DNA from 4 places in the Cobetia sp. UCD-24C genome. Region 1 is predicted to be linked to each of the others. Evidence: predicted binding sites of a transcription regulator. Region 1 holds the regulator's gene; each other region holds the start of a gene.
What was found. Region 1 encodes LexA, which represses DNA repair genes until DNA is damaged. Its sites were predicted from a motif close to TACTGTNTANNTANACAGTA; they were not measured.
Positions count from the first base shown of each region.

Region 2: a site for LexA is predicted at 6,021-6,040, ahead of AOG28_RS03200 (LexA family protein). Genes of this name have one in related genera too.
Region 3: a site for LexA is predicted at 3,025-3,044, ahead of recA (recombinase RecA). Genes of this name have one in related genera too.
Region 4: a site for LexA is predicted at 2,937-2,956, ahead of recN (DNA repair protein RecN). Genes of this name have one in related genera too.

Region 1 is NZ_LJTD01000001.1:222,240-230,313, forward strand. It holds gene AOG28_RS00925 (hypoxanthine-guanine phosphoribosyltransferase) at 207-788, opposite strand; gene AOG28_RS00930 (mechanosensitive ion channel family protein) at 769-2,115, opposite strand; gene nagZ (beta-N-acetylhexosaminidase) at 2,164-3,318, opposite strand; gene AOG28_RS00940 (L,D-transpeptidase family protein) at 3,578-4,120, opposite strand; gene AOG28_RS00945 (TetR/AcrR family transcriptional regulator) at 4,120-4,797, opposite strand; gene lexA (transcriptional repressor LexA) at 5,392-6,021, shown strand; gene AOG28_RS00955 (hypothetical protein) at 6,139-6,378, opposite strand; gene AOG28_RS00960 (DUF6586 family protein) at 6,631-7,110, opposite strand; gene topA (type I DNA topoisomerase) at 7,110-8,074, opposite strand, start outside.
Region 2 is NZ_LJTD01000002.1:186,667-194,740, forward strand. It holds gene AOG28_RS03165 (ATP-binding protein) at 1-145, shown strand, start outside; gene AOG28_RS03170 (lipocalin-like domain-containing protein) at 170-619, shown strand; gene AOG28_RS03175 (cold-shock protein) at 834-1,040, shown strand; gene AOG28_RS03180 (LysR family transcriptional regulator) at 1,280-2,191, opposite strand; gene AOG28_RS03185 (MliC family protein) at 2,831-3,811, shown strand; gene AOG28_RS03190 (FMN-dependent NADH-azoreductase) at 3,965-4,594, shown strand; gene AOG28_RS03195 (IMPACT family protein) at 4,705-5,331, opposite strand; gene AOG28_RS03200 (LexA family protein) at 5,358-5,834, opposite strand; gene ccmA (cytochrome c biogenesis heme-transporting ATPase CcmA) at 6,310-7,089, shown strand; gene ccmB (heme exporter protein CcmB) at 7,086-7,808, shown strand; gene AOG28_RS03215 (heme ABC transporter permease) at 7,974-8,074, shown strand, end outside.
Region 3 is NZ_LJTD01000007.1:25,555-33,628, reverse strand. It holds gene mutS (DNA mismatch repair protein MutS) at 1-2,239, opposite strand, end outside; gene AOG28_RS11485 (CinA family protein) at 2,406-2,942, shown strand; gene recA (recombinase RecA) at 3,158-4,225, shown strand; gene AOG28_RS11475 (regulatory protein RecX) at 4,398-5,042, shown strand; gene alaS (alanine--tRNA ligase) at 5,285-7,888, shown strand; gene AOG28_RS11465 (aspartate kinase) at 7,998-8,074, shown strand, end outside.
Region 4 is NZ_LJTD01000006.1:301,137-309,210, forward strand. It holds gene AOG28_RS11090 (outer membrane protein assembly factor BamE) at 19-447, opposite strand; gene fur (ferric iron uptake transcriptional regulator) at 526-948, shown strand; gene recN (DNA repair protein RecN) at 1,179-2,849, opposite strand; gene grpE (nucleotide exchange factor GrpE) at 3,227-3,850, shown strand; gene dnaK (molecular chaperone DnaK) at 4,054-5,976, shown strand; gene dnaJ (molecular chaperone DnaJ) at 6,146-7,297, shown strand; gene AOG28_RS11120 (esterase-like activity of phytase family protein) at 7,473-8,074, opposite strand, start outside.

The sequences.
Region 1 (8,074 bases):
AAGCACAATCGTCACGCTCTGCGCCAGGAGAACAGAAAAGGCCCCGAAAACGACACCACCCGCCGCGGTTGCCCGGGCGGGTGGTGAAGGAATGCCAGCGTTGACGATGGCTATCGCACGCGATGGCGACTGCCATCCGGCGACTCATGTCACAGACACTTGGGTTAAAGCCCTTGGGTTAAAGCCCTTGGGTTAACCCCCTTGGGTTACAGCCCCTTGGGCGCGTAGATGCCCGGCGCGTTACGCCAGTAGCCCTTGTAGTCCATGCCGAAGCCGAACAGGAAGCGGTCTTCGACGTCGAGACCACAGAAATCGGCCTTGAAGCCCGGGTAGGCCTTGCGGTCATGCTTCTTGTCGACCAGCACACAGCTGGACACGCTGCGTGCACCGGCTTCACGGCAGTACTCGAGGATCGCGGCCAGGGTGCCACCCTCATCGAGGATGTCATCGACGATCACCACGTCGCGACCGGCCATCGGCAGCTCCGGGTTGACGCGCCAGAACAGCTCGCCGCCGCGCATCGCGCCACGGTAGCGAGTGGCGTGCAGATAATCGACTTCCAGCGGGAAGTCGAGGCGGGTCAGCAGCTGGCCAGCGGTGATCAGGCCACCGTTCATCACGCAATAGAAGATCGGCATGCGATCGCCGAGGCTTTCCGTCAGCTCAACGGCCATGCGGTCGAGTGCCACTTCAAGGTCAGCTTGCGGGATCAGGCAATCGGCATTGTCCATCACCTCACGCATTTCGTCATGCAGGGCGGTGAGGGTCTCAGGCGTCGGAGTCAGCATCGGGAGTTTCCTGGGTGTCACTGGCCTCATCTCCACGCCGGACGGGCGCAGAGGAGGATGTAGCAGCGGCGGTTGAATCAGAACGGCGGCGGGACCCGCGCGTCTGCGTGTCTGATGACGCCGCGGCATTCTCAGCCTCGGCATCGTGTTCATGGTGGCGTCCTTCAAAGGACAGTACATCGGCAAAGTGCAGACGCTGACCAGGCAGCGCCACCTGGGCATCATGCTCACGGATGATGTCGTGCACCTTGAGCAGGACATCCTGCTTGATCGCGTGGTACTTCACCCAGTCGGTGGTGCGCGTGAAGACATAGACGAAGAAGTTCAGCGAATGCTCACCGTAGGTGGTGAAGTTCACGATCTGGGTGCGCGTCTGGTCGATCTCGTCATGGCCTTCCAGCATCTCGCGTACCGCGGCAACGATGGGGCCGACCTGGGCGGCATCCTCATAGCGCAGCCCCACGGTCTCGAAGATGCGGCGATTGTACATGCGCGACGGATTCTCCACCGAGATGCTGGTGAAGATGGCGTTCGGCACGTAGAGGGGCCGCATGTCGAAGGTGCGGATGCGCGTCAGGCGCCAACCGATATCCTCGACGGTGCCCTCGATCTCGCGGTCCGGTGAGCGGATCCAGTCGCCGACCTTGAAGGGCCGGTCGAGATGGATCATCAGGGCGCCGAAGAAGTTGGCCAGCAGATCCCGCGCCGCAAAGCCGACCGCGATACCGCCGACACCCCCGAAGGCCAGCACCCCGGACAGCGAGACGCCGAGATTCTGCAGGATGGCCAGCCCCACCAGCACGACCACGACCGCCCGCAGCAGCTTGCTGATCGCCGAGGCCGTGGTGGCATCCATCGCGTTGACGTTGGTGCCGGGCGGCGGCATGGTGCGCAGCGCCTCGAAGCGCTTGACCATGCGAATCAACGCCCAGGCCAGCGCCAGCAGGGTCACGACCTGGCGCGCCGTGCCCAGGTACTTTTCGGCCCCGCCGAGGCTGAACTGGCCGGCGATGATGCCGAGCGCCAGCAACACCCCCATGCTGTAGAGCCAGAATGACACGGGATGACGCAGACCATGCACCAGGGCGTCATCCCACAGGTTGCGGCTCTTCTCGGCATGCGCCGCCAGGCGGGTGAGCACCACTCGCTCGATGAGGTGCAGCAACAGCACCGCCAACAGCAGCAGAGCGAGATTGATGCCCCACAGCGGCAGACCAGAGGTCTGCTCGACCCATTGGCGCAGCGGCTCGACCCATTGATTGATCATCTCTTCGGCAGGCGCTGCCAGCTTGTCGGCAGCAGCCTCGGTGGCGGATTGCTCAGCCATGGGAATTCCTTGCCAGTCTTCGACTCGAAAAAGGCACCGCGTGCCTGATTATTGCGCGCTACCGGACTCAGAGGCCGACCGTGCGTCAGGCGCCCAAGACGCCTCGGCAGCGCCTAGCGTGCCCGAGGGCATGGCAGCCTGCTGTGATGCCTGACTGGCCGCCATCGATTCGAGGCGCGCGTGGGTGCGCCGCCAGCGCGCCAGCCCCACCAGGCCATCCAGCGTCGGGCGAGCCCGCGCATAGCGTAGCCGCGCCTGGCGCTTGCCTCGGTGGCGCTGCTCATCGTCATCGAGGCTGTCGAGCACTTCGCGCGCGGCGGCCGGGTCATTGCAGACCAGCGCCATGTCACAGCCGGCGTCCAGCGCCAGGCGCGCACGCTCTGCCGGGCCGCCTTCCGCGACGGCCGCCGCCATGCCGAGATCATCGGAGAAGATGGCGCCCTTGAAGCCGAACTCTTCGCGCAGCAGGCCCAACCAGCTGGGCGAGAAGCCCGCGGGACGTGCATCGAAATCCGGATAGATCACATGCGCCGGCATCACGCCGCCCAGGCGCTCGGCGAGGGCCGCGAAGGGCTTGAGGTCATGCTCGCGCAGCTCACGGAACGGCCGCGGATCGACCACGCGCTCCAGATGGGTATCTGCCGAGATGCCACCATGCCCCGGGTAGTGCTTGCCGACGGCGGACATGCCCGCCTCCTGCAGCCCGTCGATGAAGGCGCCGCCCACCGCGATGACGTCTTCCGGCGTGGCGCCGAAGCTGCGATCGCCAATGATGGTCGAGCCCGCCACATCGATATCCAGTACCGGCGCAAAGGTGATATCACAGCCGATGGCTGCCATTTCCATGCCCAGCAGCCAGCCGGCATCGCGTGCCAGACCCAGGCCTGCGGCCTGGGCGTCTTCACCGCAACCCTCACAGTCACGCCCGAGACAGCACTGCGCCAGGCTGCGCATCGATGGCAGGCGTGTCACACCCTCGCGCAGACGCTGGACGCGCCCGCCTTCCTGATCGATGGCGATCAACAGGTGCGGATTGACGCTGCGAATCTCGCGGCTCAGCTCCAGCACCTGCTCGGGAGAGGCGCAATTGCGCGCAAACAGGATGACGCCCCCGACGGCAGGGCGTGCCAGCAGTTCACGTTCGTCGCGGGCGAGGGTCAGCCCCGCAACATCGACCATTACGGAGCCCAGTGGCTGTGTCATGTCATCCTTCCTGTCCATGGCCTGCGGCAGTGATGTCCCGTGAAGAGAGGAATCACGACCGCCAGGACTTCATGTCTTTTACGGGGCTCGGCAGCCTGGAAGAAACGTGATGAATCAGGCTGCCAGCGCGAGGAAAGGCGCAATTCTAGCCGACTGAACCCCTATCGAACAGTCGCGGCCAGCTGCGCCCCGGCAAGGGGCTGTCACGCAGATTCCGGTGACAGCTCATGGAGGGTATCAGACTCGGGCACCAACGCCCTCAGGCATGCAGCAGTACCGGGGTTCCGGGCACAGCCTCGGCAAAGAGTCGCAGCAGGTCGTCATCACGCAAGCGAATGCAGCCGTGGGACGCCGCTACCCCCATGGGCTCCGTGCTGGGCGTGCCATGAAAATAGATGTAGCGACGCAGGCTATCGACCCGATCGCCGCGGGCATTGCGACCACGATTGACGCCGGGCTCGCGGCCGCTGAGCCACAGAATGCGCGTCAGGATCCAGTCACGCTCAGGATGCTCTAAGGCAAGCTCGGGCGTGAACACCTCGCCCGTGAAGCGCCGTCCGCGATAGACGGCGCCACGCGGATTGCCCGCTCCGATGGCGGCACGAATCACATGCCAGCCGGTTGGCGTGCAACCGCTGCCGTCGAGCTCGCCGATACCGTTGAGGCCGCTGGAGATCGCGCAGGCGTGCACCAGCGCCTCAGGGTCAGCCGCGGGGGGCGGCGCATCACGACTGCCACTCGGCATGTCATTGCGTATCTCAAGGCTTTGGCGCGAGAGATCCACCGCTACCCAGCAGGCCATCAGCTGGCCGCCTGGGTGACCGCCTCACCATCTCCGAGCGAGGCCGGCAACGGCGCTGCCATCGCCGCGACCACCACCGGCCGCATGTGCTGGATCAGCTCGCGCACCGTGGTGTGATGGCCGTACTCGGCCTCCTCGATATCGCGCAGCGCATCCAGGCCCGAGAAGGTGAAGATCACGCTGCCGAGCATGAAGTGCAGACGCCAGAAGCGCTCGTTGTCCGGCAGATCAGGCGTCGCCAGCTTCAGAAGCTCGGCGAAGCGGCTGAAGACCGTGCCGTAATGCTCGCGGATATAGCGTCGCATGTGGCCCTGCCCCTGGGTATAGGCCAGCCCGAGCAGGCGCATGAAGGTACGCAGGCTGTTGCGCTCGGCCGGCACCTCCAGCACGGTACGCGCCATCACCTCCAGCAGGACCTCCAGCGGCACCTGTCGCCCGGCGTATTGCTGCTCGACGCTGTCGAGTGCCGCGTGGAAACGTTCACTGAACGGGTCGAGATAGCGTGCGAAGACCGCCTGGATCAGCGATTTCTTGGAGCCGAAGTGGTAGTTCACCGCCGCCAGATTGACCTTGGCCTTGCTGGTGATGTTGCGCAGTGAGGTCTCGGCGAAGCCGCGCTCGGCGAACAGCACCTCGGCAGTATCGAGGATGCGGGTAACGGTATCGGTCTGGGCCATGGGCGGAACCCTTGTCAGGTAGAAAAGGACTGGAGTCGTAGGTCACGGCGCAAGCCCCGCGCGGCGACTCTCTCATGAGGTGGTGCAGGTTCACCGCAAGGCGCGTTCGATCATGACACCCGTGAGTACTACCATCGGCGAACATTCGTTTGAAACACTTTGATTCTAGCGCGCCATGCCATGACTGACAATTCTCTCGCGTTTCAAACGCCAGAGGTTTAGCCAAGCCTGATATTCCCTCAGCGCTGACCATCCCGATTCAAGGGCTCGTCATGCTCGGTGACTGACCACCCCGCCAGAGCCAGGCCGGGTTCATCTCCAGACATTCATCTCCCGACATTCATCTCCAGACATTCATCTCCAGACATTCATCTCCAGGCATTCACTTCCAGACATTCCCTTCAAGAAAGAATGCCTCGGATATCGGCACGAAAAGTCGCCAGGCAGCGATAAGCCGGCGACTACCTGCCCTTTGGGGCCACCACGCAAGCCACGATGCCTTGCATGACCGCCATGACTGGATACAATGACAGTTGTATGGATGCACACCCCGTGCCGTCAGCTCAAGATGCCGCCCAGGCCAAAGGCAATGCCATGACCCAGCCGCTTACTCCGCGCCAGCAGGATGTCTTCGACTTCATCATCAAGACCATCAAGTCCTCTGGCTACCCGCCGACGCGGGCCGAAATCGCCCAGGCGCTGGGCTTCCGCTCGCCGAATGCCGCCGAGGAGCATCTGCGTGCCCTCAAGCGCAAGGGCGCCATCGAGATGGTGCCGGGCACCTCACGCGGCATTCGCGTGCCGTCGCTGGCTGACGTCGACGACAGCGCCAACGATGGCCTGCCGGTGATCGGGGAAGTGGCCGCCGGCAGCCCGATTCTTGCCAGCGAGCATATCGACCGTCATTGTCCGCTACCGAGCGACTACTTCTCGCCGGCTGCCGACTACCTGCTGCGTGTACGCGGCGTGTCGATGAAGGACGTGGGAATTCTGGAAGGCGACCTGCTGGCCGTGCACCGCACCAGCAGCGTGCGTGACGGCCAGATCGTGGTGGCACGTCTGGGGGATGAGGTCACCGTCAAGCGCTTCCGCCGTGACGGACATTACGTGTGGCTGGAAGCCGAGAACGAGGATTTCTCGCCGATCAAGGTCGACCTGCGCACGGACAGCCTGGAGATCGAGGGTCTCGGGGTGGGCGTCATCCGCGATGGTGGCCTGCACTGAGACCTTGACCAGTAGCGCTTTTCTCGCAGAGTTCTGAGCAGCAGAAAAGCCGCACGCATTGCACAAAAAAACCCGCCTCGAGGCGGGTTTTTTTGTGCGCGAAGCGCGAGCGATGAATCAGTGCACGATGCCTTCTGACTGCTCGTCTTCGTCTTCTTCGCCATCCCAGAGGCGAGTCCGGGTGATGGCGTGGTCGATCATCTCACGCGCGACCTCGAAACGATTGTCACGCAGCAGATCAGCGGCCTCGTCCGAAATGCGAATGCTGAGCAGCGGCTCACCTTCGCTTTCCGCGGCGCGCAGAATCACTTCACCATCTTCCATTTGCACAATTTCAAGTACGGCGGGATCGGACACGTCATTCCTCCTGCACGGCATCTCGCGAGATACCGGCGTCGTTGTAATCGTCAGCGCGACGGCTGGCAAGCCCGGCACCGCGTTGCCATCAGCGACGCAGAAAAAAGTACGACCACAGCCAGAGCCATGGTCGTACCGGAGAATGCAGGGCTTGCCACAATGCGATCAGTCTAGCACCCGTGAAGGCGAAACGTCACCCGATTGCCATGCGCCAGTCATCACCAGCGTGCAGCACCAGATCAGCGCCTTGACCTACCACTCGACACTCGACTCACGCAGCTGCGGCAGCAGCGCCTTGAATGCCGTGATGGCGGCGCTGAGACGCTCGGCCAGCGAGGCGCTCGAGGCTGCCGCGATGATCAGACCATCACCCCGCGAACGCGATTCCTCGCGACGCGCGACGCCGCCCTCTTCATGCAGGCGGGTCACATCCGCGACCAGCTCAGACAACCAGCTGTCGGGGCGCTCCAGCAGGCTGCGCAGCTGCTCGACCTCGGCGATGGGCGTCGGCGGCGGCGCCAGGCGCTCGCGCCAGCTACCCTCTGGCCAGCGCGCCGTCACGGCACATTCTTCCAGCAATGACGCCAGCGCCAGCTCCAGCAGGGCGAGCGCGCCCTCTTCACCGGCCATGCGACGCGCCACGGCATGCTCATCGTCGCCAGAGGCTGCTGACTGGGCCAGCAGCAACTCGGCCTGATACAGCAGCTGATTGGTACGGGCACGCTGGCTCATCAGCTCTTGGCTCCCTTGCGCTTGTCCTCGACGACCCAGCGGCCGTTGTCGTAGGTCGCCTTCCAACCGGTCGCCTTGCCTTCCTCATCGGTCATGACGTATTGAGCCTTGACCTTGCGCGAGAAGCGAATCTGCGCCGGACGTCCGTCCGGGTCCTGGTCCGGGGCCTCGAGAATGAAGTGATACTTCTCCGGCAGCTCGTCGGCATGCGCCTTGAGCTCCTTGACCAGCGGCGGACGCGTCTCGCGATTCTTGGGGAACTGACTGGCCGCCAGGAACAGGCCACTGGCGCCATCGCGCAGCACGTAGTGGTCCTCGACCTTGACGCAGGCAAGTTCCGGCATCGGAATCGGGTCCATCTTCGGCGGCGCCACTTCACCGGACTTGAGCAGCTTGCGGGTGTTCTTGCAATTCTCGTTGGTGCAGCCGAAGTACTTGCCGAAACGCCCGGTCTTGAGCTGCATGTCGGAGCCGCACTTGTCGCACTCGATCACCGGGCCATCGTAGCCCTTGATGCGGAACTGACCTTCCTCGACCTCGTGACCGACACAGTCCGGGCTATTGCCGCAGACGTGCAGCTTGCGCTGCTCGTCGATCAGGTAGCTGTCCATCGCGGTGGCGCAGATCGGGCAGCGACGCTTGGCGCGCAGCGCATCCGTCTCGGCATCTTCACCGGCATCGGCCGCCACGGCTTCATCGCCCGGCAGCAGATCGATGGTGGTCTTGCAGCGCTCCTTGGGCGGCAGGTTGTAGCCGGAACAGCCCAGGAAGACTCCGGTCGAGGCGGTACGAATCTGCATCTCACGCCCACAGGTCGGGCAGGCGATGTCCGTCGGCACCGGCTGGTTGGGACGCATGCCCTCTTCGGACTGGGCGTGGTCCAGCTCGGCCTTGAACTCGGCGTAGAAGGTGTCCAGCAGCTCGCGCCAGTTGCGCCCGCCGTTGGCCACCTCATCGAGATAGT
Region 2 (8,074 bases), on a different contig from region 1:
CGTGGTGGTGGACAAGGGCAGGTCGCTCAAGGGCGCGCGCTTCAGCCTGTTGCTGCCACTGACCTCCAGCCAGCTGGAACGCAAGGCGCCTGTGCCCTTGCCGCCGGTCAAGCCGCCGTCACTCCAGGACGAGCACGCCACCTGATCACGACCGTTTGAGGAATCGGCCATGCGGCAATCTTCCTTGTCACTGCATCCTGACTTGATCGGCGCATGGCGGCTCGAGCGTTTCTGGTATGCCTGGCCGGATGGACGCGAGCTGGAGCCGCTGGGCGAGTGCAAGGGACAGCTGCATTACATGGCCAATGGCTATATGAGCGTGCAGCTGGTGTCCTGTGAGCGTCAGCCTCTGGGGATGGCGCCGACGGATGATCAGCTGGTCGCCGCCTTTCGTGAGGGCTTTGCCTACTGTGGGCGCTGGCAGTGGGACAGTGAGCGGGAGGAGGTCTGCCATCATCTGTCGCTGGCCACGATCGCCGATTGGGATGAGGTCACCCTTGTTCGGCGCGTCACGCTCGAGGGAGACCGCCTGCTGCTGGGGACCGATGCGCCGAATCTGCAGCTGCCCGAAGGGGGATTTCTGACCTGGCTGGAGTGGCATCGCTTGGCGACTGTGTGAAGTGATTGTCGAAAAGGCTTGACGTGATCATGGGTTAGCGTGCAATGTAGCCCCTGTTGGATAGCAAGACGCACCACTCAGTCGCCTGTGCTGCTCGGTAAATCGCCTTGAGCGCCCCGAGAAGCCTCGCTGATTTGATGCATGGTTTTGCTTTGCCCACGCTCTTCGGGTAATGCCCGTTATTTCAAACATGCTAATCAGAGAGGAATTTCTCATGGCTACAGGTACAGTTAAGTGGTTCAACGACGCTAAAGGTTTTGGTTTCATCGCTCCGGCTGACGGTGGTGACGATCTGTTCGTTCACTTCTCCGAAGTCCAGGCTGATGGCTTCAAGACTCTGCAGGACGGCCAGCAGGTCTCCTTCGACGTGACCCAGGGCCAGAAAGGCCTGCAGGCAGCCAACGTCAAGGCTATCGACTGATCATCACTCATTGCGGAATGCTTTCCGCTTGAGATGATAGATGTCAAGAACCGCCCCAGCTCATGCTGGGGCGGTTCTGTTTGTGCTGAAGAAAAAGTCTTGGACGCAAGCCGTAGTGATATGGCGCGAACAAGCAGTGATCAGCATATGCACGAAAGCCCCACCACTCGATGCCTTGCGGCCTGTCGAGTGATGGGGCTTTCGTGTATCCATTCTTCGTAAGCGCTGAGGCCCGGGTATCAGGCAGGCTTCACGCCACTCAGCACCTCGAATGATGTCTCACGGGCGGTACGCAGGAAGTCGTCCATCCACGGCGTGCCGAGCAGATCTTCTCTGACGGCGGCGTAGAGTGTCGCCCAGACACCGTCGCCTAGCGACAGGCCGCGCACGTAATCGCGCGTCAGATACTCGGCCAGCGCCCAGTTGGGGAGCGCCGTGACGCCGCGGCCGCTGGCGACCAGCTGCATCATCATCACCGTCATCTCGGCGCTGCGGATCTCGCGCGGGCTCACGTTGGCCGGTTCGAGGAACTGGGTGAAGACGTCCAGGCGATCATGCTCGACTGGATAGATGATCAAGGTCTCGTCACATAGGTCCTGCGGCTCCACATGGCCCTTGATGGCCAGTGCATGCTGGCGTGCCACGGCCAGCATGACCTCATAGCGGAACAGCGGAATGTACTGGATGCCGGTCATCTCCACCGGGTTGGCGGTGATGACCAGGTCCAGCTGCTCGCGGCCCAATGCCTGCAGGGGAGCGAAGCTGTGGCCCGAGGGGATATCGACTTCAATCTCCGGCCAGTGATCGCGGAAGCGATCCACCGTCGGCATCAGCCACTGAAAACAGCTATGGCACTCGATGGCCATGTGCAGCCGGCCCTGCTCGCTACCCGCCATGCGAGCAATGTCTCGCTCAGCCATGCGGAACTGCGGCAGTACCTGCTCTGCCAGCGACAACAGGCGCTGTCCGGCGCGGGTGAACTCCACGGGGCGCGTCTTGCGGATGAACAGCGGCGCGCCCAGTCGCTCCTCGAGGTCCTTCAGCTGATGGGACAGGGCGGACTGGGTAAGGTGGACACGCTCCGCGGCTTCGACCAGCGAGCCAGCATCACGCAGGGCCAGCAGGGTACGCAGATGGCGCAATTCAAGCATGATGAATGGTGCTCATGTTGAGAGGTTGAGAGAGATACATTGTGAACGGCAAGTTGAGACAGGTCAGTTGAGACAGGTCAGTTGAGACAGGCAAGCCGAGAACGTTAAGTCGAGAACGATAAGTTGAAAGTCCTGGCGCAAGCCGCGCGCGGGTCAATCACTCCCGCGTGACTGGATCAGTGGGAGAGTGGCAGCGGGATTTTCTCCCCGCCAAGCCACCATCGTGACGCGCGGCTGCCCGAGGGCGCTCATGACACTGTCTCATATTCATGGCGTTTCGCGTATCACTCGGGGCGGCGGAACACGAAGGGCGCCGGAGTCAGGCGCCAGGAGGGTGTCATGCAAGGCCGGCAGGGCACGCGCCTTGTACCCTCAGTGCATTCCCATCCCCACAAGCCCCACTGCGCTTGATAGACTTTGGCAGGGTGCGCCAGGAAAGCCGCCGTCTCCGCCTTGAAGTCCAGCCATGCCGCAGTGTCTCATCATCAGAGTCCTGCGCTGCATCTTGTCGTCCGACATGCCCAGGGAGGGTTCATCATGTCACGTCACTGCTGTCGTCTTTTTGCCATTTCCCGTGTGTTGCCCCATAGGTGGGCCGCGAGCCTCACGCCAGGGATGATCGCTGTCGGTAGAGCGGGCTTGCGCCTGTCGCCTCTGGCGGTGCCCATGCTGCTGGCCGGATGTACCTCCCTGCCGTGGAGTCAGGATGCCGCGTCAGGGACGGATGCTGGCCAGCCGCCGCTCAAGGTGCCGGCTCCCGCACAGGACCCGGGCCCCGTGGTGCATGAGGTGGCAAAGAAACCTGCGCCGCCCAGTGCGGAATCGCTGGGCAAGGCCGCTGCCGTGACCTTGCCCTCCAATTTTCTGCCACCGCCCCGGGCGAGTGAGTATCAGGTGTGGCGCTGCACCCCGGCGCAGGATCTGCTGATGGCCTTCAGCGAAGGCGACTCCGAGGCGTCGCATGACTGGTTGCGCCTGTGGTCGCGGCGGCATGCCTATACCCTGGAGCGGGTCGTCAGTGCCTCGGGCGAGCGCTATCAGGCCAATGCCGGTGCATCGCCGGCCGAGAAGGCGTCTGGTGATGTGAAGGCGCTGCCCGGTGAAGAGGGGCTGGAGGTGTGGTTCAAGGGTTCCGAGGCGATGCTGCAGAATGCCCGTGGCAATCTGGAATGTGTGCAGGATGATCGGCGCGTGATTCATCCGACGACGCAGAAGCCGCTGTTGGTGGCGCAGGGCAACGAGCCCGGCTGGCAGGTCAGTCTCGACAGCGAGCACAACCTGCTGACGCTGACGGCCATGCAGGGCTTGCTCGAGTTGCCGCACGAGGCGCAGGCATCCGAGCGCTCTGCAGAGGCGGAGGCTGGTGCTCGCTCGTCAGGTGTCCAGGTGGTGAAGCTGCCTTATCGGGTCGCCCGTGAGGCAAACGATAGCCGTGTGCTCAAGGCGCAACTCCCGGCTGACGGCAAGCAGGGCGAGCCATTGCAGCTGGTGGTCGCGCCGGGCGCCTGCTTCGATTCCATGCAGGGCGCGCCCTATCCACTGACGGCGACCTTGACGATTGCGGGGCAGGAATTGAAGGGCTGTGGTGAGGCGTTCCGTTATCAGTCAGCGGTCGAATAAAAGGCTGGCTGGATTTAATATTCGCTTTTTTCGAATGATATGGGCGATTTAAGTCGCTTTTCGTGTGGAATGGTTCATTTATCATGCTGTCCATGCGGATCGGGTCGAATACCGTCGACAGGATCGCGCCTCACTTTCATGGAGACCCTCCACATGTCAAAAGCTTCGCTCAATGTCCTGCTGGTGTCTGCTTCCCTGTTCGCCGACAAGGGCAATTCACGTGCGCTGGCCTCATCCTTCGTCAGTGCGCTCGAGGCCTCCGGGCAGCCATTTCAGCTGACGCATCATGATCTGGTCGAGCGTGACCTGCCGCATCTCGATGGCGCGGAAATGCAGGCCTGGATGACGCCGGCGGATGAGCGTAGCGCCGAGCAACGCAAGCTCGCCGCACTGTCCGATGGCTTTCTGGCCGAGCTGAGAGCGACAGACCTGCTGGTCGTTGCGGCACCGCTCTACAATCTGGGCTTGCCGACGCAGATGAAGGCGTGGTTCGACCGGGTGCTGCGTGCCGGAGAGACCTTCCGCTATACCGAGAAAGGGCCGGTGGGCCTGCTGGAAGGCAAGCAGGCGCTGGTACTGGCGGCGCGTGGCGGCATGTACGCGGGCACTGAAATGGACTCCCAGACACCACATCTGAAATCCATGCTCGGGCTGATGGGCATCACGGATCAGCACTTCGTGTATGCCGAAGGCCTCAGCATGGGCGATGAGTCCAGGGCCGCCTCGCTGGCCGAGGCCAAGGCAGCCATCGCCAATCAGGTGGAAGCCCTGCAGTTCCGCTGAGAGAAGTGAAAACACGAACGCCATCGCCGCCCCTTGTCCGGGCGGCGATGGCGTTCGTGTTTGTGGAGAACCAAAGGGAGGCGCTGGCGTCGGTCAGTCGCTGGTGCAGATCAGTCGCGGGAGTCGAGCACTTCCAGCGCTCCCTTGAGGCGCGCATGCAGTTCTTCCAGCGGCGGCTGGGTGCCGCCTTGCGGCCAGCCCGCCGTCAACACCACGCCATCGGCACCATATTCGCTGGCATCCACCGGCACATCGTAGCCGCTCAACCAGTGGCGAACATCGGCCTCATGGGCGAAGCCGACTTTCAGACGCCTGGGCGTGCGCGGCGTGAAGGTCGTGGTGGGCAGGTGCTCGAGCGCCTCGAGCACCGCGCGGCTGTATGCCCGCGCCAGGCCGCCGGTGCCCAGCTTGATGCCGCCGAAGTAGCGGATCACCACGCAGGCCACCTGGCCGACGCCACTGCCTTCGAGCACCTGATACATCGGCCTGCCAGCAGTGCCGCCCGGCTCGCCATCATCGGAGAAGCCGATGGCATTCTGCTCATTGGGTGCCCCGGCGATGAACGCCGTGCAGTGATGGCGTGCGTTGGGGTGGGCGAGATGCGCCTGAGCCAGCAGCCGCGTCATGCCTTCTGGCGTCGGGGCATGGGCCAGCCAGGCGATGAAGCGGCTCTTCTCGATCTCGATGCTGTGTTCATGGTGCGCCTCGGGCGCCAGTGCCGGTATCAGATAGGTCATGGCACCATCTTACCAAAGCGCCGCCCTCAGTGAGTGACGGCATTGCCGCGCACCACGCCCATGACCATGCCCAGCACTTCGATATCGGCATTCTTGAGATAGATGGGGGCCATGCTGTCGTTGGCCGGTTGCAGGCGCACGCCGGTTTTCTCGATATACAGCTTCTTCAGTGTCACTTCCTGCTGGTTGATCATCACCACGGCGGTCTCGCCGTTCTCGGCGCTTTCGCTGCGTTCGATGATGATGATGTCGCCATCATGGATATTGCAGTTGATCATCGAATGGCCGCGCACGCGCAGGGCGTAGGTATTGCGGCGCACCATGCGCGTCGGCACGGCAACCGTACCGCAGTCGGCGATGGCTTCGATGGGCATGCCGGCGGTGATGTTGCCGAGCAGCGGGATATCCATCATGTCGCTGGCGGTGATTTCCTGCCAGGCCTGGTCATTGAGCGGCAGGTTGTGAAGACGCTGAAGGTAGTGCGGAGCGTGAAGACGTGACATGAGCTATCCCCTGATGCCGTGCGGTCGGCGCGGATGGTGCGTCGGCCTGCGGTGCAGCGTGGAGGGTCGTCAGGCTGAGTTCATCTGTCGCCTGCTAGGCTCCGCGAACATGCTGACAACGCGTTGAGCCGACCCGATCAGTCTGTGCCTGCACTCGGCAGGCGTGTGATGAAGGTACTGTATGGATACTGTTTTTGTATACAGTGTCTGCATCATAGCAAGCTCTCGCGAAGTGGCAAGAGGTGAGCGGATCGACCAGCGCCAATCCAGCGAAAGTGTGTCGTATGAATGTGCACCACATGTCGCTGATATATTTCTCGGGTGCTTGACTGCCCGTCATGGCGGGGCTGCGAGGCCAGGCGATCGGCTGCTCGGTGGTCAGTGTCGACCTCAGCTCGTAGAATGGCTCGCAGTGACCCCACGGGGTCTGCCCTTGATGTCGCACTCCGCGACGGCTCAGCCGCGAGAATCCGGGATGCCCAGTCAGCCTGCCAGCGATGAAGTCTGTAGCGCGCCGCCTCTGTTGGCGGTCGTGGCGCTCGGCTGTGAGCGTGATGAGCGCTGGCTGTTCGAGGGGCTGGATCTTTCGCTGCATGCGGGAGAGATCCTGCAGGTCGTGGGCCCCAATGGCAGTGGCAAGACCACCCTGCTCAAGATTCTGTCCGGGCAGTTCCATGACTACGAGGGCGAGGTGCTGTGGCGCGGCCAGCCCACCTCGCGGGTGCGTGACGACTTTCTGGGCTCACTGCTCTATCTGGGTCACCAGCCCGGCATCAAGGGCACCCTGACCGCATTGGAAAACCTTGCCTGGTATCAGGCGCTTGGCGGTCAACCGCAGGCGAAGTCAGAAGCCCGCAGCGAGCTTGCCTGGGCGGCGCTGGATGCCGTGGGGCTGGCCGGTTTCGAGGATGTGCCTGCCCAGCAGCTGTCCGCCGGTCAGCAGCGACGTATCGCGCTGGCGCGGCTGCATCTGACGCCACGCCGGCTGTGGGTGCTCGATGAGCCCTTCACCGCCATCGATCGCGACGGCGTTCAGGCGCTGGAAGCATTGCTGCTGGCTCACGCCCAGCGTGGGGGCAGCGTGGTGATGACGACTCATCATCGCTTCTCGCAGGCCTCGCGCTTGCGCCGCCTGTGCCTGGGCGCGAAGGAAAGGGTGAAGGCCGAACAGGGATCAGAGCAGGGGCTAGAACAGGGTTCAGAGCAGGGCGTGGGCGGGAAAGACACAGCCTCGACACAAGGCGCCTCGGCATGAACCATGAGCTGCTGACGGCATTGCCCGAGGCCCCGCCCATCAGCTCGCTGGCCGGTGCCTTCAAGGCGACCCTCGCGCGCGATCTGCGTCAGGCGCTGCGCCGACGCAGTGAGCTGATCAATCCTCTGGTGTTCTTCGCCCTGGTGATCACGCTGTTTCCGTTGGGCATCTCCCCGGACAAGGCGCTGCTGGCGACGCTGGCACCGGGCCTGCTGTGGGTGGCGGCATTGCTGGCGACGCTGCTGTCACTGGACGGTCTGTTCCGGCAGGATCTGGAGGACGGCAGCCTCGAGCAACTGTTGCTGACGCCGCAGCCATTGCCGTTGCTGGTGCTGGCCAAGGTGGCGGGCCACTGGCTGCTGACCGGCCTGCCGCTGGCGCTGATGGCACCCTTGCTGGGCGTGATGCTGGGGCTGCCGAGCGGCGCCTTTGGCGTGTTGATCGCCTCGCTGGCGCTGGGCAGCATGAGCCTGTCATTGATCGGCGCGATCGGTGCGGCGCTCACGGTGGGGCTGCGGCGCGGCGGAGTGCTGCTCTCGCTGATCATCCTGCCGCTGTACATTCCGGTGCTGATCTTCGGCGCCGGCGCCGTACAGAGCGCCGTCAACGGCATGCCCAGCCTGGCCCATCTGGCCATTCTGGGCGCGATGCTGGCGCTGGCCCTGCTGCTGGCACCGCTCGCCATCGCCGCCGGACTCAGGCTGAGCATCAATGGCTAGCCCGATCAAGAACTGCATGACGCTGCCCGAGCATTCTCGGGCATTCGCAAGGCTCTTCATTGCCCCTGACAAGAGGCCCGTGTGACCGCCGACTCCGACTCTCCTCAAGCGCCTGCCCGCAAGGTTCGCCCCCGCAAGGGCGGGCTATGGCCGTGGCTGCATCGCATGGGCGCACCGGCGACCTTCTTCGCGGCCAGCCAGCGCTGGCTGCCATGGTTCTGGGCCCTGGCCATCATCGCGCTGGTGGCCGGCAGTGTCTGGGGGCT
Region 3 (8,074 bases), on a different contig from region 1:
GCACGTTGGCGACGGCATCGGCATGCTCGGGCAGCGCTGTCATCTCGAAGTAATGAGTCGCGAACAGGGTGAAGGCACGCGTGCGCGCCAGATGCTCGGCGCTGGCCCATGCCAGTGACAGGCCATCGAAGGTCGAGGTGCCGCGGCCGATTTCATCCATCAACACCAGGCTCTCATCAGTGGCGTTGTGCAGGATGCTGGCGGTCTCGGTCATCTCGACCATGAAGGTCGAGCGTCCGCCGGCCAGGTCATCCGATGAGCCGATGCGCGTGAAGATGCGGTCCAGCGGGCCGATGCAGGCGCGCGACGCCGGCACGAAGCTGCCGGTATGCGCGAGCAGAGCGATCAGTGCCGTCTGGCGCATGTAGGTGGATTTACCGCCCATGTTGGGGCCGGTGATCACCAGCATGCGCCGCGCATCATCGAAGCGCACATCGTTGGGGACGAAGGGATGATCGCTGACATGTTCGACCACCGGATGGCGGCCGCCTTCGATATCGATGCCCGGGGTCTCGCTGAGTTCGGGGCGCACGAAATCGAGCGCGGCGGCGCGATCGGCGAAGGCGGTCAGCACATCCAGTGATGCCAGCGCGCGGGCCGTCTGCTGCAGGCCATCCAGTTCGGTATTCAGATCATCCAGCAGGTGCTCATACAGCAGTTTTTCACGCGCCAGTGACTTGGACTTGGCGGACAGCGCCTTGTCCTCGAACTCCTTGAGCTCGGGGATGATGAAGCGCTCGGCATTCTTGAGGGTCTGGCGACGGATGTATTCCGGCGGGGCCTCGGCCGATTGCGAGCGCGGCAGCTCGATGAAGTAGCCATGCACGCGGTTGTAGCCGACCTTGAGGTTGCTCAGGCCGGTGCGCTCGCGCTCGCGGGTCTCGAGTGCGACCAGATACTGGCCGGCGTTCTCGGACAGGCCGCGATACTCGTCCAGCTCATCATCGTAGCCATCGGCGATCACGCCACCATCGCGCAGCACCACCGGCGGATTCTCGACCAGTGCCTCGCTGAGCATCGCGGAAAGTGCCGGGAACAGGCGGATGGCATCGCGCAGGTCATCGATGGCGCTGCCTTTCTCGACGCTGGCGAGCACGGCGCGCAGCTCGGGCAGGGTGTTGAGGCCATCGCGCAGGCGTGCCATGTCGCGGGGGCGTGCGCTGCGCAGCGCGACACGGGCGAGGATACGCTCCACATCGCCGATGCGCTTGAGCAGACCTTGCAGTTCGAAGGGATAGTCGCCATCCAGCAGACGTTGCACCGCCGCCTGACGCTGGCCGATCTGGAGCTGATCGCGCAGCGGGCGGTTGAGCCAGCGCTTGAGCAGGCGTGAGCCCATCGCGGTCGCGGTGACGTCCAGCACGCTGGCCAGCGTGTTGTCGCTGGTGCCGCCCAGGTTGGTATCGATCTCGAGGTTGCGACGGCTGGCGGCATCGATCACCACCGAGTCATCGCGGCTCTCGACGGCCAGCGCGGTCACGTGGGGCAGGCCGGTGCGCTGGGTGTCGCGAGCGTAGTCGAGCAAGGCGCCGGCTGCCGTGACGGCGCGCGTCAGGTGGCTGCAGCCGAAGCCGTTGAGGTCCTGGACGCCGAACTGATCGCACAGTAGGCGCAAGGCAGTCTCGTGATCGAAGTGCCAATCGCTCTGGCGGGTCAGGCCCGGACGCGAGGACAGGCTGGCAGGGAGGGTACGGCTTTCGCCGACCATGACTTCGGCAGGCGACAGACGCTGGATCTCGGCCAGCAGCTCATCATCACCATTGACCTCGAGCACGCTGAAGCGACCGGAGGAGAGCTCGAGAGCGGCCAGGCCCCAGGTCTCGCCATCACGGTGCAGCGCCACCAGCAGGTTGTCACGGCTGGCATCCAGCAGCGCCTCATCGTGCAGCGTCCCCGGTGTGACGATACGTACGACCTTGCGCTCGACAGGCCCCTTGCTGGTCGCCGGGTCACCGATCTGCTCACAGATGGCTACCGATTCGCCCATCTTGACCAGGCGTGCCAGATAGCCTTCGGCGCTGTGATAGGGCACCCCTGCCATGGGAATCGGTGAGCCACCGGAGCTGCCGCGCGCCGTCAACGTGATGTCGAGCAGTTGTGCTGCGCGCTTGGCGTCCTCATGAAACAGTTCATAGAAGTCGCCCATGCGATAGAACAGCAGCACGCCGGGGTGCTCGCGTTTGATCTTCATGTACTGCGTCATCATCGGCGTCATCTGGGGCGCGCTGTTCTTGGCCATGGCCATGGACTTCCTTGACTGCACTGCAATGGGAAAAAGCACACATGCGAGAGCACGGCATGCGGGATGCGCGATATTCTACGGACTGGCGCGGCCGGCTCCAATGCCTGTGATGTCTCCTGCTCGCTGCCTTTTTCACCCGATGACCTCCACAAGGAGAAAGTTCGTGAGCCAATTGACTGGTACGACCCCCGAGGCTGCGTGCGCGAATGCCTTGGCTGAGCAGCTGCAGGCGCTGGCAGTCGCGCGCGGCGTGCGTGTCACCACCGCCGAGTCGTGCACCGGGGGCGGGGTGAGCGCCGCGATCACGGCGATTGCCGGCAGCTCCAGCTATTTCGATGCGGGCTACGTGACCTATTCCAATGCCACCAAGCAGCGCCTGCTGGGGGTCAGTGAGGCATCGCTTGAAACATTCGGTGCCGTCTCAGAGGCAGTCGTGTGCGAGATGGTGCGGGGCGCCTGTCGCGAAAGCGGCGCTGAGCTGGGGGTGGCGATCAGCGGTGTGGCCGGCCCCGGCGGGGGAAGTGACGAGAAGCCCGTCGGCACCGTGTGGCTGGCGTGGGGGAGCGAGGCGCGGCAGCAGGCACGCTGCTGTCACTTTCCCGGCGACCGGCAGGTCGTGCGCGACGCCGCGGTGAGGGAAGCGCTGCAGGGCTTGATAGAGCGCGTGGAGGCCTTGCAGATCGGCACCGAAGACGCGTGAGGCCGATGCAAGCCCCGCGTTGAGGGTGCTGCCTGAAAAAGCGCATCACCGGACTGGCAGAGTGACGCAACTTGCGGCATTATACTGTCCATGTATACAGGGTTTTGCCACGACACCTCAGCCGCTAGTCTGACGGTGTCTGCTCAGCTCTCAGTGACAGAATTCTCTATTCCAGGTGGCAGCCCGTGTGGCTCCGCCGTTCGACAGGAGGCCACATGGCAAAGGACGACAATCGTACCAAGGCGCTGAACGCGGCGCTGTCCCAGATCGAGCGCCAGTTCGGCAAGGGCGCCGTCATGCGCATGGGCGATGCCCCGCGTGTGGCCATCCCGTCGGTTTCCACCGGTTCTCTGGGGCTGGATATCGCACTCGGCATCGGCGGCCTGCCCTTCGGGCGCGTGGTCGAGATCTACGGTCCGGAATCCTCGGGCAAGACGACACTGACCCTCTCGGTCATCGCCCAGGCGCAGAAGCAGGGCAAGGTCTGTGCCTTCATCGATGCCGAGCACGCACTGGATCCGTCCTACGCCGAGAAGCTGGGCGTCAATCTGGACGAGATGCTGGTCTCCCAGCCGGACACCGGTGAGCAGGCGCTCGAGATCGTCGACATGCTGGTACGTTCCGGCGGTGTTGACGTCATCATCGTCGACTCCGTGGCGGCACTGACGCCGCGTGCCGAGATCGAAGGCGAGATGGGCGACTCCCACGTCGGCCTGCAGGCGCGTCTGATGTCCCAGGCGCTGCGCAAGGTGACCGGTCACATCAAGAACGCCAACTGCATGGTGGTGTTCATCAACCAGATCCGCATGAAGATCGGCGTGATGTTCGGTAGCCCCGAAACCACGACTGGCGGTAACGCACTGAAGTTCTACTCCAGTGTGCGTCTGGATATCCGTCGTACCGGCTCCGTGAAGTCCGGTGATGAAGTCACCGGTAACGAGACCCGCGTCAAGGTCGTCAAGAACAAGGTCGCGCCGCCGTTCCGTCAGGCCGAGTTCCAGATTCTCTACGGCAAGGGTATCTATCACGCCGGTGAGGTGATCGACCTGGGTGTACAGTGTGGTCTGGTCGGCAAGTCTGGCGCCTGGTACAGCTATCAGGGCAGCAAGATCGGTCAGGGCAAGGCCAATTCCGCCCAGTACCTGGAAGACAATCCCGCCATCATGGAGGAGATTGAAACCCAGATCCGTGCCCAGTTGCTGGCAGCACCGGAAGCCAAGGAAGAGCCGAAAGAGACCGCGGCCGCCGAGAGTGAAGACGACCTGGATATCGATCTCGATTGAGGTTCGTCCAGAAGAAAGAGCAAGAGCGCCAGCCGCCAGGCTGTCGTCATCGCACCGTGTCGTTTCCGACCCGGTGCGATGATCCCAAGGCGCCCGCCCCGATGACTCGGAGGCGGGCGCCTTGCGTTCACGTCCATCGATGTCCTTCTGCTCAACCCCGGGGAGCATGACCATGCACGATGACAGCGCTGAAATGGGTGGGCCTGAGTATCAACCGCTCGACTCAGGCGCGATGACGCCGCAACGGCGTGCGCGCAATGATGCCATCGCGCGTCTGGCGCGCCGCGAACATAGCCGCCGCGAGCTGCACGACTATCTCAAGGAGCGTGACTACCTGCGTGCGGTCAGCGATGACGAGTTGGCAGAGCGGCAAGCCGCGGGCGAGGAGGGCGCACAGGCGGCCTTGAGTCGCGATGAGGTCGAGCTGCTGATCGAGGAGGTGCTGGAGCGCATGGCCGAGGAGGGCCTGCAATCCGATGAGCGCTTTGCCGCCAGCTTCCTGCGGACGCGAGTACTGCGCGGGCAGGGGCCGAGGCGTATCCAGCAGGAGCTGCGCCAGCGTGGTATCGATAGCGAGACGCTCAATGCCGTGATGCGTGCCGCCAGTGACCCGACGCCGGATGCCTTCGGTCATGTCGAGGCGGTGGATTTCTTCGAGCTGGCGCGCGAGACGCTGGCCAGGCGCTTTACCGGCCCCGGCGAGGGACACAAGGAGCGCGCACGGCGCGAACGCTTTCTGCTCCAGCGCGGCTTCGACTATGAGCAGCTGCGCTATGCCATGGAGTCCGCCTGGAGTGATGAGGGCGAAGAAGGCTAGCTGGCGGGCGACTGTTTGGCTCTCATGACGCGCAAACCGGCGCTTCAAGACATTTCCCCCCCTTTAGCTTGCGCGAACAGGCGTTATACTAGGTCGTCTTGCGACGGCACGGGGCAGGCGCCTTCTTTCATGCTTTTCATTGCACCTCCATGCATACCCACATGGATGAATATGCAGAAACCATGCGGAAGTCATGCAGAAGACCCCCGGAGCGTCTTTACGCACATCGCTACGGAACCTCTATGAAAAGCGCAGAAATCAGAAACGCCTTCCTGACCTATTTCGAGAAGCAGGGCCATACCATCGTTCCCACCAGCTCCCTGGTGCCGAACAACGACCCGACCCTGCTGTTCACCAACGCCGGCATGGTGCCCTTCAAGGATGTCTTCCTGGGTCGTGACCCGCGTGGCTACAGCCGTGCAACCTCCGCGCAGCGCTGCGTGCGCGCCGGTGGCAAGCACAATGACCTGGACAACGTCGGCTATACCGCCCGTCACCACACCTTCTTCGAGATGCTGGGCAACTTCAGCTTCGGCGACTACTTCAAGCGCGAAGCCATCCAGTTCGCCTGGAAGTTTCTGACCGAAGAACTCGGCCTGCCGAAGGAGAAGCTGTGGGTCACCGTGCACGTCAGCGATGACGAAGCCCGTGACATCTGGTTCAACGAGGTCGGCATCGACCAGAACCGCTTCTCGCGTCTCGACGAGGACAACTTCTGGCAGATGGGTGACACCGGTCCGTGCGGCCCGTCCTCCGAGATCTTCTATGACCACGGCGAAGATGTCGCCGGTGGCCCGCCGGGCAGCCCGGATGAAGATGGCGATCGCTACATCGAGATCTGGAACCTGGTCTTCATGCAGTTCGACCGTGACGCCGAGGGCACGCTGCACCCGCTGCCCAAGCCGTCCATCGATACCGGCATGGGCCTGGAGCGTGTCGCGGCCGTGATGCAGGGCGTGCACTCCAACTACGAGATCGACCTGTTCCAGAATCTGCTGGCCGCCGCGGCCGAGATCATCGGTCACGACAATATCGCCACGCCATCACTGCGCGTGGTGGCTGACCACATCCGCTCGTGCGCCTTCCTGATCGCCGATGGCGTGCTGCCGTCCAACGAAGGCCGTGGCTACGTGCTGCGTCGCATCATCCGTCGCGCGGTGCGTCACGGCCACAAGCTGGGGGCGCGTGGCAGCTTCTTCTACAAGCTGGTCGCGGCTCTCGACAGCGAGATGGGCGATGCCTATCCGGAACTGCGCGCCGCTCGCGAGCAGATCGAACGTGTGCTGCTCAAGGAAGAAGAGCAGTTCGCGCGTACGCTGGAACATGGCATGAAGCTTCTGGAAGAAGCCATCGCTGGCCTCGAGGGCAATACCCTCGACGGCGAGACCATCTTCAAGCTCTACGACACCTACGGCTTCCCGTATGACCTGACCGCCGACATCTGCCGCGAGCGCGAGCTGATCCTCGATGAGGCAGGTTTCCAGGCGGCCCTGGAAGCACAGCGTGATCGCGCCCGCGCCGCCAGCAACTTCGGCGGCGACTACTCCGCCAACCTGGTGCTGGAAGGCGAGACCGTCTTCACCGGTTACGACCAGCTGGAAGGGGAAGCCACCGTCACCTCGCTGTTCGACGCCGAAGGCAATGCCGTCGAGCAGCTCGAGGTGGACACCAAGGGCATCGTGGTACTCGATACTACCCCGTTCTACGGCGAGTCAGGCGGCCAGGCCGGTGACACCGGTTATCTGCATCTGGATGGCGGCCGCTTCCAGGTCAGCGATACCCAGAAGCAGACCGGCCATCACCTGCACCACGGTGTGCTGATCGAAGGCGCTCTCAAGGTCGGTGACAAGGTGCGTCCGCAGGTCGATGCCGAGCTGCGCGCGGCTTCCGTGCGCAACCACTCCGCCACGCATCTGCTGCACGAAGCGCTGCGTCTGGTGCTGGGCGAGCACGTTCAGCAGAAGGGCTCGCTGGTCACGGCCGAGCGTCTGCGCTTCGACTTCAGTCACTTTGAGGCGATGACGGCCGAGCAGCTGTCCGAGGTCGAGCGCATCGTCAACGCGCAGATCCTGGCCAACGCCGAGACCACCATTGAATTCATGAGCCTCGATGAGGCCAAGGCGCGCGGCGCAGCGGCACTCTTCGATGCCAAGTATGGTGAGGAAGTCCGCGTGCTGACCATCGGTCAGGATGCCTTCTCCATCGAGCTGTGCGGCGGAACTCACGTCAAGCGCAGCGGCGACATCGGCCAGATGCACATTCTCGCCGAGACCGGCATCGCATCCGGCGTGCGTCGTATCGAGGCCATTACCGGTCGCGCCGCGCGTGACTTCCTGCTCGCGCAGGAAGCGACTCTGGCTCGCCTCGGTGAGCGCCTCAAGGCCAAGCCGGAGCAGGTCGAAGAGCGTGTCGGCAGCCTGCTGGAGCGCAACCGCGGCCTCGAGAAGGAGCTTGAACGCCTCAAGGCCAAGCTGGCGTCCGCTTCGGCGAGCGACATGCTCAGCGACATCGCGAATGTCCAGGGCATCAAGGTGCTGGCCAAGCAGGTCGAAGGCGTCTCCGGCAAGGAGCTGCGCGGCCTGATGGATGACCTCAAGTCCAAGCTCGGCTCCGGCATCCTGGTGCTCGGCGTCGCGGACGGTGACAAGGTCAGCCTGATCGCCGGTGTCACCGACGACCTGACCTCGCGCGTCAAGGCGGGTGACCTGGTGCGTCACGTGGCTGAGCAGGTCGGTGGCAAGGGTGGTGGTCGTGCTGACATGGCCCAGGCCGGTGGCAGTGACGCCGCCTCGCTTCCGGGCGCACTGGCCGGTGTGCCATCATGGGTAGACGCCCAGCTGGGCTGACAGTACAAGATGAAGGCCGGGCTCCTCTTGGGGAGACCCGGCCTCTTTTTGGGCTCACATGAGCTTCATGTGGGGACAACGCAAACGGACACGGATAACGGAAACGCACATGGCGCTATACGTTCAGAAGTTCGGAGGCACTTCGGTCGGCTCGGTGGAGCGGATCAAGGCCGTCGCCGAGAAGGT
Region 4 (8,074 bases), on a different contig from region 1:
GAGTGAAGAGGACAGTGATCAGCGCTCTTCAGGCAGGTCGGCTGCGCCTGCCTTGGGTTCAGCACGGTTAGGCTGTGCCGCGCGAGGGTCGATGTCCAGGTCCGGCACGATGACGGTTTCCTGGTCTATGTCGCCGCTCTTGTCGATGTTGGAGAGTGAATCGCCTGCGAAGGTCAACGTCACGCGCTTGTTGATGATTTCGCCATCCGCTTTCTTGAGGCGATAGACGTAGTCCCAGCTATCCTCACTGAAGGGGGCGGTCAGCAGCGGTGAGCCCATCACGTAGATGACCTGTTCTCGGCTCATGCCCGGCTTCAATTGCTCGACCATTTCCGGCTTGATCAGGTTGCCCTGAGGAAGGTCGCGCTTGTAGACGCTGAAGTAGCTGCACCCGGTGAGCAGCGACAGGGCGCTGCAAAAGGCGACTGTTTTGATCAAGTTTTGCATTTGCCCTGAAGATTCCCTATCGTTTTGCCTTGGCCGATCATACCTGATACATCAAGCGACTGCGAAGAGTACCCCAGCATGGCCGATCAGAACCATGAACTGCGCAAGGCGGGACTCAAGGTAACCCTACCGCGAGTCAAGATCCTGCAGATCCTCGAGAAATCGACGGATCGACACCTGAGTGCCGAGGACGTGTACAAGGCGTTGCTTGAGGCTGGCGAAGATGTCGGTCTGGCGACGGTTTATCGTGTGCTCACCCAGTTTGAAACAGCGGGACTGGTGATGCGTCACAACTTCGATGGCGGTCACGCCGTCTTCGAACTGTCCCAGGAAGAACACCATGACCACATGGTATGTCTGGACAGCGGCGAGATCATAGAGTTCTGTGATCCCGAGATCGAGCGCCGTCAGCGCGAGATCGTCGAGGAGCACGGCTATGAGCTGGTCGAGCATGCGCTAGTGCTCTACGTGCGTCCCAAGGGCGACAAGAGCGATAGCTGACGCGGGTTGCGTCAGGGATGACGTGGCTGGAGAGCCTTCTCCGGCCAGATACACGAACGGCCGCCCCTGAGGGCGGCCGTTCGTGTATCTGGCGTTCATGTTTCCTCAATCCATGACTCTGGCGTTCGTCTTGTTGAGGAGCATCATTGGACGAATGGACGTCGCTGGCAGTGCATGAACGGCGACGGCGACGGCGACGGCGACGGCGACGGCGACTTTGACGACAGTGCTCAGTGGCGGCTGTCGGCAGCGCCGAGCATCTCGCGGGCGTGGGCGAGGGTCTGCTCGGAGAGATGAATGCCGCCCAGCATGCGTGCCAGCTCGCGCACACGGCCGCTTTCATTCAGCAGCGCCATATGGGTGCGGGTCGTGTCCTTCTCGGCCTGCTTCTCTATATGCAGGTGCTGATGCGCCTGTGCGGCGACCTGCGGCAGGTGAGTGACGGTCAGCACCTGGCCCTTGTCGCCCAGGCGACGCAGCAGCTGGCCGACGATCTCGGCGGTAGCGCCGGAGATGCCGACATCGACTTCATCGAAGACCAGGCTGGGGATGGTCGAGCGACTGGCGGCCACGACCTGGATCGCCAGTGATACACGCGAGAGCTCACCGCCGGAGGCGACCTTGGCCAGCGCACGTGGCGGCTGGCCCGGGTTGGCGCTGATGCGGAAGTGGATACGCTCCATGCCTTCGGGCTGCGGGCGCTCCCGCGCCTCGATGGCGACCTCGAAGGTGGCCTTGCCCATGCCGAGGAAGGCCAGCTGGTCCTGGATGTCGCTGGCCAGTTGCGGGGCGGCGGTGGCGCGTTTGGCGCTCACCTCACTCGCCAGCCCCTTCCAGGCCTCGCGACGCTGAGCCACTTCTTCGCGCAAGGCTTCGATGGCCTCCTCATCGCCACCCAGGCCGTCGAGTTCTTCGCTCAGGCGCTGATGAAGGCCATGCAGCTCGTCCGGCATCACATGATGCTTGCGCGCGATCTGGTGAATGCGGCTCAGGCGCTCATCGACGAAGGCGAGGCGCTCGGGGTCGAGTTCGGTGACTTCCACGAAGCGGTGCAGCTCGCGCGCCGCTTCTTCTATCTGGATGCGCGCTTCCTCGAGCATACCCAGTGCACTGGCCAGTGAGCCATGCTCGTTGCCCGGCAGATGCGCCAGACGTGCCAGGGCCTGGTTGAGGCGTGACAGCGCACCTTCTTCGTCGTGATCACAGCATTCGGCGGCGGACTGCGCCTCGGCCAGAATCTGCTCGGCATTGGCCAGCGTTTCCTGCTCCTGCTCCAGGGCTTCCAGCTCCCCTTCGCACAGCGCCAGTTCATCGAGCTCCTCGACCTGATAGCGCAGCAGCTGGCGACGTGCACGCACCTCATCGCCATCATTGCTCATGCGTTTGAGGCGACGATGCGCCTCCTGCCAGTGACGGAAGTCCTCGCGCAACTGGGCAGCCTGAGTCTCCAGGCCCGCATATTCGTCGAGCTGACGCAGATGCGTCTCTTCCTTGAGCAGGGAGTGATGGGCGTGCTGGGAGTGGATGTCGATCAGGTGCTCGCCCAGCTCGCGCAGGTCGGCGATGGTGCAGGGCGTGCCGTTGATCCAGGCCTTGGAGCGGCCGCTGGCGGTGATGACGCGACGCAGCAGGCAGTCGTCGCTGCCCAGTTCGCGCTCATCCAGCCACTGACGGGCGTCGCCAAGCTCACTGATATCGAAACGCGCGATGAGGTCGGCGCGGTCGGCGCCATGCCGCACGCTGCCGGCATCGGCACGCTCGCCCAGGCACAGGCCGAGGGCGCCGAGCAGGATGGACTTGCCGGCACCGGTCTCGCCGGTGATGGCGGTCATGCCGCGGCGGAAATCGAGTTCCAGCGTTTCGACGATGGCAAAATCTTGGATGGCGAGTTGCAGCAGCATGACTACCTCCGAGGGGGGCTTTGACGTACGCCGTGCTGGGGGAACATCAGCGGACCCGGACTCGATGGGCGGGCTACGGTGTCGCCATACAGTATGTTTATACAGTGAACATGGCTTTTTATACAGCACGTTCGGGTGGCCTTCAATCCATGCCGGACTCAGTGGGGAGAAAAGCCTGCGGCAAGGCTTGAGAAGCGATGTGCTGTCCCCATATAGAGGCACTGACACTTTCAGTCGGCAGCAATGGCCTGGCCTTGCTGCCTCTCAAGGCAACTCATGGCCTGTCTGTCAGCCAGTACGCGTGATGCTTCGCGACAAGCTCAGCAGGCCACGAATCAGGGCAATGGCGCATAGACGCCGGCCCGCAGGAGATCAGCATGGCTCAGGACCCGCAGACCCCGATGGATGAAGAGCTTCAGCGTGCCGCTCGCGATGCCGAGCCGCAGCCGGAAACGCCGGAAGGTGAAGTGATCGACAACGTACTGGATGCCGACGATACCGGCGCCGAAGGCTCTCTGGTGGACAACCCGGAAGCCGAGATGCTGGCCGCCCAGGTCGAAGAGCTTGAGCAGGCCGTCAAGGAAGCCAAGGACCAGGCACTGCGTGCGGCTGCCGATGCGCAGAACGCGCGCCGTCGTGCCGAGCAGGACGCCGAGAAGGCGCGCAAGTTCGCGCTGGAGAAGTTCGTCAAGGAAATGCTGCCGGTGGTGGATTCCCTCGAGAAGGCACTGGAATCCATGTCGGGTGACGAAGCGGCCAAGACCCACGTCGAAGGCATCGAGATGACCTTGAAAATGCAGCTGGATGCCCTGAACAAGTCAGGCGTCGAGCAGCTGGATCCGCATGGCGAGCCCTTCGATCCGGAATACCATCAGGCTGTCGCCATGGTGCCGTCCCCGGACGCGGAGCCGAACAGCGTCATCGACGTGATGCAGAAGGGTTACACCCTCAATGGCCGCCTGGTGCGCCCGGCGATGGTGGCAGTCAGCAAGGCCTCCTGAGGCCTGCGCGCTCCCGACGCCCGATAGGCGTTGGATCGCGCCCTGTGGGGGCTCAGGGCGATCCGGCCCGGGAAAATTTGCCCGGCCGGGTCTTGAAACCCTGACACGCGACCCCATCTAGAGAAACAAGTTCAGGCACCGACACAAGGTGCCGACATCCAGACTTATCTTTCAGGCTAGCAACAGATTCGAGGTATACGATTATGGGACGCATCATCGGTATTGACTTGGGTACTACCAACTCCTGTGTGGCAGTGCTCGACGGCGAGAAAACCAAGGTCATCGAAAACGCTGAAGGCGGTCGCACCACACCGTCCATCATCGCTTACACCGACGACAACGAGATTCTGGTCGGCCAGTCGGCCAAGCGTCAGGCAGTGACCAACCCGGAGAACACTCTCTTCGCGGTCAAGCGCCTGATCGGTCGCAAGTTCAAGGATGATGTGGTTCAGAAAGACATCAAGATGGTGCCGTACAAGATTGTCGAAGCCGACAACGGCGACGCCTGGGTGCAGGTGAAAGACAAGAAGATGGCACCGCCGCAGATCAGTGCGGAAATCCTCAAGAAGATGAAGAAGACCGCGGAAGACTACCTCGGTGAAGAAGTCACCGAAGCCGTCATTACCGTGCCGGCCTACTTCAACGATTCCCAGCGTCAGGCGACCAAGGACGCCGGCCGCATCGCGGGTCTTGACGTCAAGCGCATCATCAACGAGCCGACTGCCGCAGCCCTCGCCTACGGCATGGACAAGTCTCGTGGTGACAAGACCATCGCGGTCTACGACCTGGGCGGCGGTACCTTCGATATCTCCATCATCGAAGTCGCCGACGTCGACGGTGAGACCCAGTTCGAAGTGCTCGCCACCAACGGCGACACCTTCCTGGGTGGTGAAGATTTCGACATGCACCTGATCAACTACCTGGTTGACCAGTTCAAGGCAGACAGCGGTATCGATCTGTCCGGCGACAACCTCGCCATGCAGCGTCTGAAGGAAGCCGCCGAGAAGGCCAAGATCGAGCTGTCCAGCGCTCAGCAGACCGACGTGAACCTGCCGTACATCACGGCTGACAACACCGGTCCGAAGCACCTGAACGTCAAGGTGACCCGTTCCAAGCTCGAGTCTCTGGTCGACGACCTGGTCGCACGCTCCCTGAAGCCGTGCCAGACCGCGCTGTCCGACGCCGGCCTGTCCGCCTCCGAGATCGACGACGTCATCCTGGTCGGTGGTCAGACCCGCATGCCGCTGGTGCAGTCCAAGGTGGCCGAGTTCTTCGGCAAGGAAGCTCGCAAGGACGTCAACCCGGATGAAGCGGTCGCCGTCGGCGCCGGTATCCAGGGCGGCGTGCTGGGCGGCGACGTCAAGGACGTGCTGCTGCTGGACGTGACCCCGCTGACCCTCGGTATCGAGACCATGGGTGGCGTGCTGACGCCGCTGATCGAGAAGAACACCACCATCCCGACCAAGAAGTCTCAGGTGTTCTCCACCGCTGACGACAACCAGGGCGCGGTGACCATCCACGTCCTGCAGGGTGAGCGCAAGCAGGCTGCGCAGAACAAGTCTCTGGGTCGCTTCGACCTGGCCGACATTCCGCCGGCACCGCGCGGTGTGCCGCAGATCGAAGTCGCCTTCGACCTGGATGCCAACGGTATCCTGAACGTGTCCGCCAAGGACAAGGCGACCGGCAAGGAGCAGTCCATCGTCATCAAGTCTTCCGGCGGCCTGTCCGACGACGAGATCGAACAGATGGTGCGTGACGCGGAAGCCAACGCCGACGAAGACAAGAAGTTCGAGGAAATGGTCCAGCTGCGCAATCAGGCCGACGGCATGATTCACGCGACCAAGAAGACCCTGACCGAAGCCGGTGACAAGGCCGAAGCCAGCGAGAAGGAAGCCATCGAGACGGCGATCTCCGAGCTGGAAGAAGCCCTGAAAGGCGACGACAAGGATGCGATCCAGGCCAAGCTGGATGCACTGACCGAAGCGTCCGGCAACCTGGCGCAGAAGCTCTACGCCGAACAGGGCGCCCAGGGTGAGCAGGCTGCCGAAGGTCAGGCTGGCAAGAAGCAGGACGACGACGTGGTTGACGCCGAGTACGAGGAAGTCAACGACGACAAGAAGTCCTGAGGGATTTCTTGAACGACGTCTGATGACAGCGCGGGAGCCTTGTGAAGGTGTCCCGCGTTGTCGTTTGCATCGGTGGCGCCTTGCGCTAGCCGCGAGCCACCGGTGACAACCGGCATTCCAGAACAGACCGGCAGCCTCAGGCTGCCAGCAATCCAGGCGGACCTGATCCATGTCCAAGCGTGATTATTACGAAGTGCTTGGTGTCGAGCGTGGCGCCGACACCAAGGACATCAAGAAGGCGTACCGACGCCTGGCCCAGAAGCATCACCCGGACCGCAACCCGGATGATGAAACTTCGGCCGAGAAGTTCCGTGAAGTCTCTGAAGCCTACGAAGTGCTGTCCGATGCTGACAAGCGCGCCGCCTATGACCAGTTCGGTCATGCCGGTGTCGATGGTCAGGGCGGCGGTGGCTTCGGTGGCGGCGGCTTTGGCGGTGGTGGTGCCGGCGGCTTCGGCGATGTGTTCGGCGATGTCTTCGGTGACATCTTCGGTGGCGGCGGTGGTCGTCGCAACCCGAACGCTCCGCAGCGCGGCAGCGACCTGCGTTACAACCTGGACCTCGATCTGGAATCGGCGGTTGCCGGTACCACGGTCGATATCCGCGTGCCGCGTCTGGCGGCCTGTGGCCACTGCGATGGCGATGGTGCCGAGCCGGGTTCCAGCAAGGAAACCTGCCCGACCTGCAATGGCATGGGCAAGGTGCGCATGCAGCAGGGCTTCTTCGCGGTCGAGCAGGCGTGTCCGACCTGCCACGGTCGTGGCGAGAAGATCAGCGTGCCGTGCCGCAAGTGTCACGGCGAAGGCCGCGTCCAGGAATCCAAGACCCTCTCGGTCAAGATTCCGCCGGGCGTCGACACCGGCGACCGCATCCGCCTGAACGGCGAAGGCGAGGGCGGTGTCAACGGCGGGCCGTCAGGTGATCTGTATGTGCAGGTCAACCTGCGCGAGCACGAGATCTTCAAGCGCGATGGTCGTCACCTGCAGTGTGAAGTGCCGATCAGCTTCGTCGATGCGGCGCTGGGCGGTGAGCTCAACGTGCCGACCCTCGACGGACGTGTCGTGCTGAAGATTCCGGCCGAGACCCAGACCGGCAAGCTGTTCCGTCTGCGCGGCAAGGGCGTCAAGCCGGTGCGCGGCGGCCCCGCCGGGGACCTGCTGTGCAAGGTGGTCATCGAGACCCCGGTCAGCTTGAATGAAGAGCAGAAGGAGCTGTTGCGTCAGTTCCAGCAGAGCCTCGGTGATACCGGCAAGAGCCATTCACCGAAGGAGAACAGCTTCTTCGATGGCGTGAAGAAGTTCTTCGAAGACATGAAGCCCTAGGCATTCGCCTTGCCGTCCGCGGGCCAGCCCGTGGATGGCCTTCATGCCAGAGAGCCCCGCATTCGACTTGTCGAGTGCGGGGCTCTCGCGTTTCAGGCTCGGTGGCTCATTCTGGTAACTCGGACCAGTGGCTCAGTCCAGCAATTCAGCCCAGTAACACAGCCCGGGGGCATGGCTACTCCGGCGCTGATTCAGCCGTGAAGGCCTCGGGCTCGATGACGGCAAAGCAGCTCAGCAGCGTGGTCTGGAAGCTGCTGAAGTTGTCATCCGAGATCATCAGGAAGCGATTGCCTTCCAGGTGCGTCAGCCCTTCGAAGTTGTCCAGCGACCAGCCATCGCCGCTCGACAGGCGTGCCAGGGTGCGCACCTCGGCCTGGGTGCCGGGCTCGCCGAGATGCGCGCGGCGCAGACTGATCACCAGCGGGAAGGGCGGCGAGAAGGCGCGCTCCAGCATCAGCATGTCACCATCGGGCAGCATCTCCATCGCGGTCAGGCTCGAGCCGGTGTCGCTGGCCAGCGGGTAGCTCCACTCGTGCTTGTCGTCGAGGCTGAAGATGCGCGTCATGCCGTCGCTCATGCCTTCGGGTGTGGCTTCCAGCCCGGCGAGCATGCCGTATTCCGGGTGCAGGGTCAGGGCTTCCATGCCGTTGTTGGGCGCCGCGCCACGCGCACCCATCGGGGTGAAAGGCTCGCTGACGGCCAGGCCGCTGGGCAGGAAGTGCTCGACGCGTGGCTGCTGCTCGAAGCTGATCACCAGGCGGGAATCGCCGCGGCGCT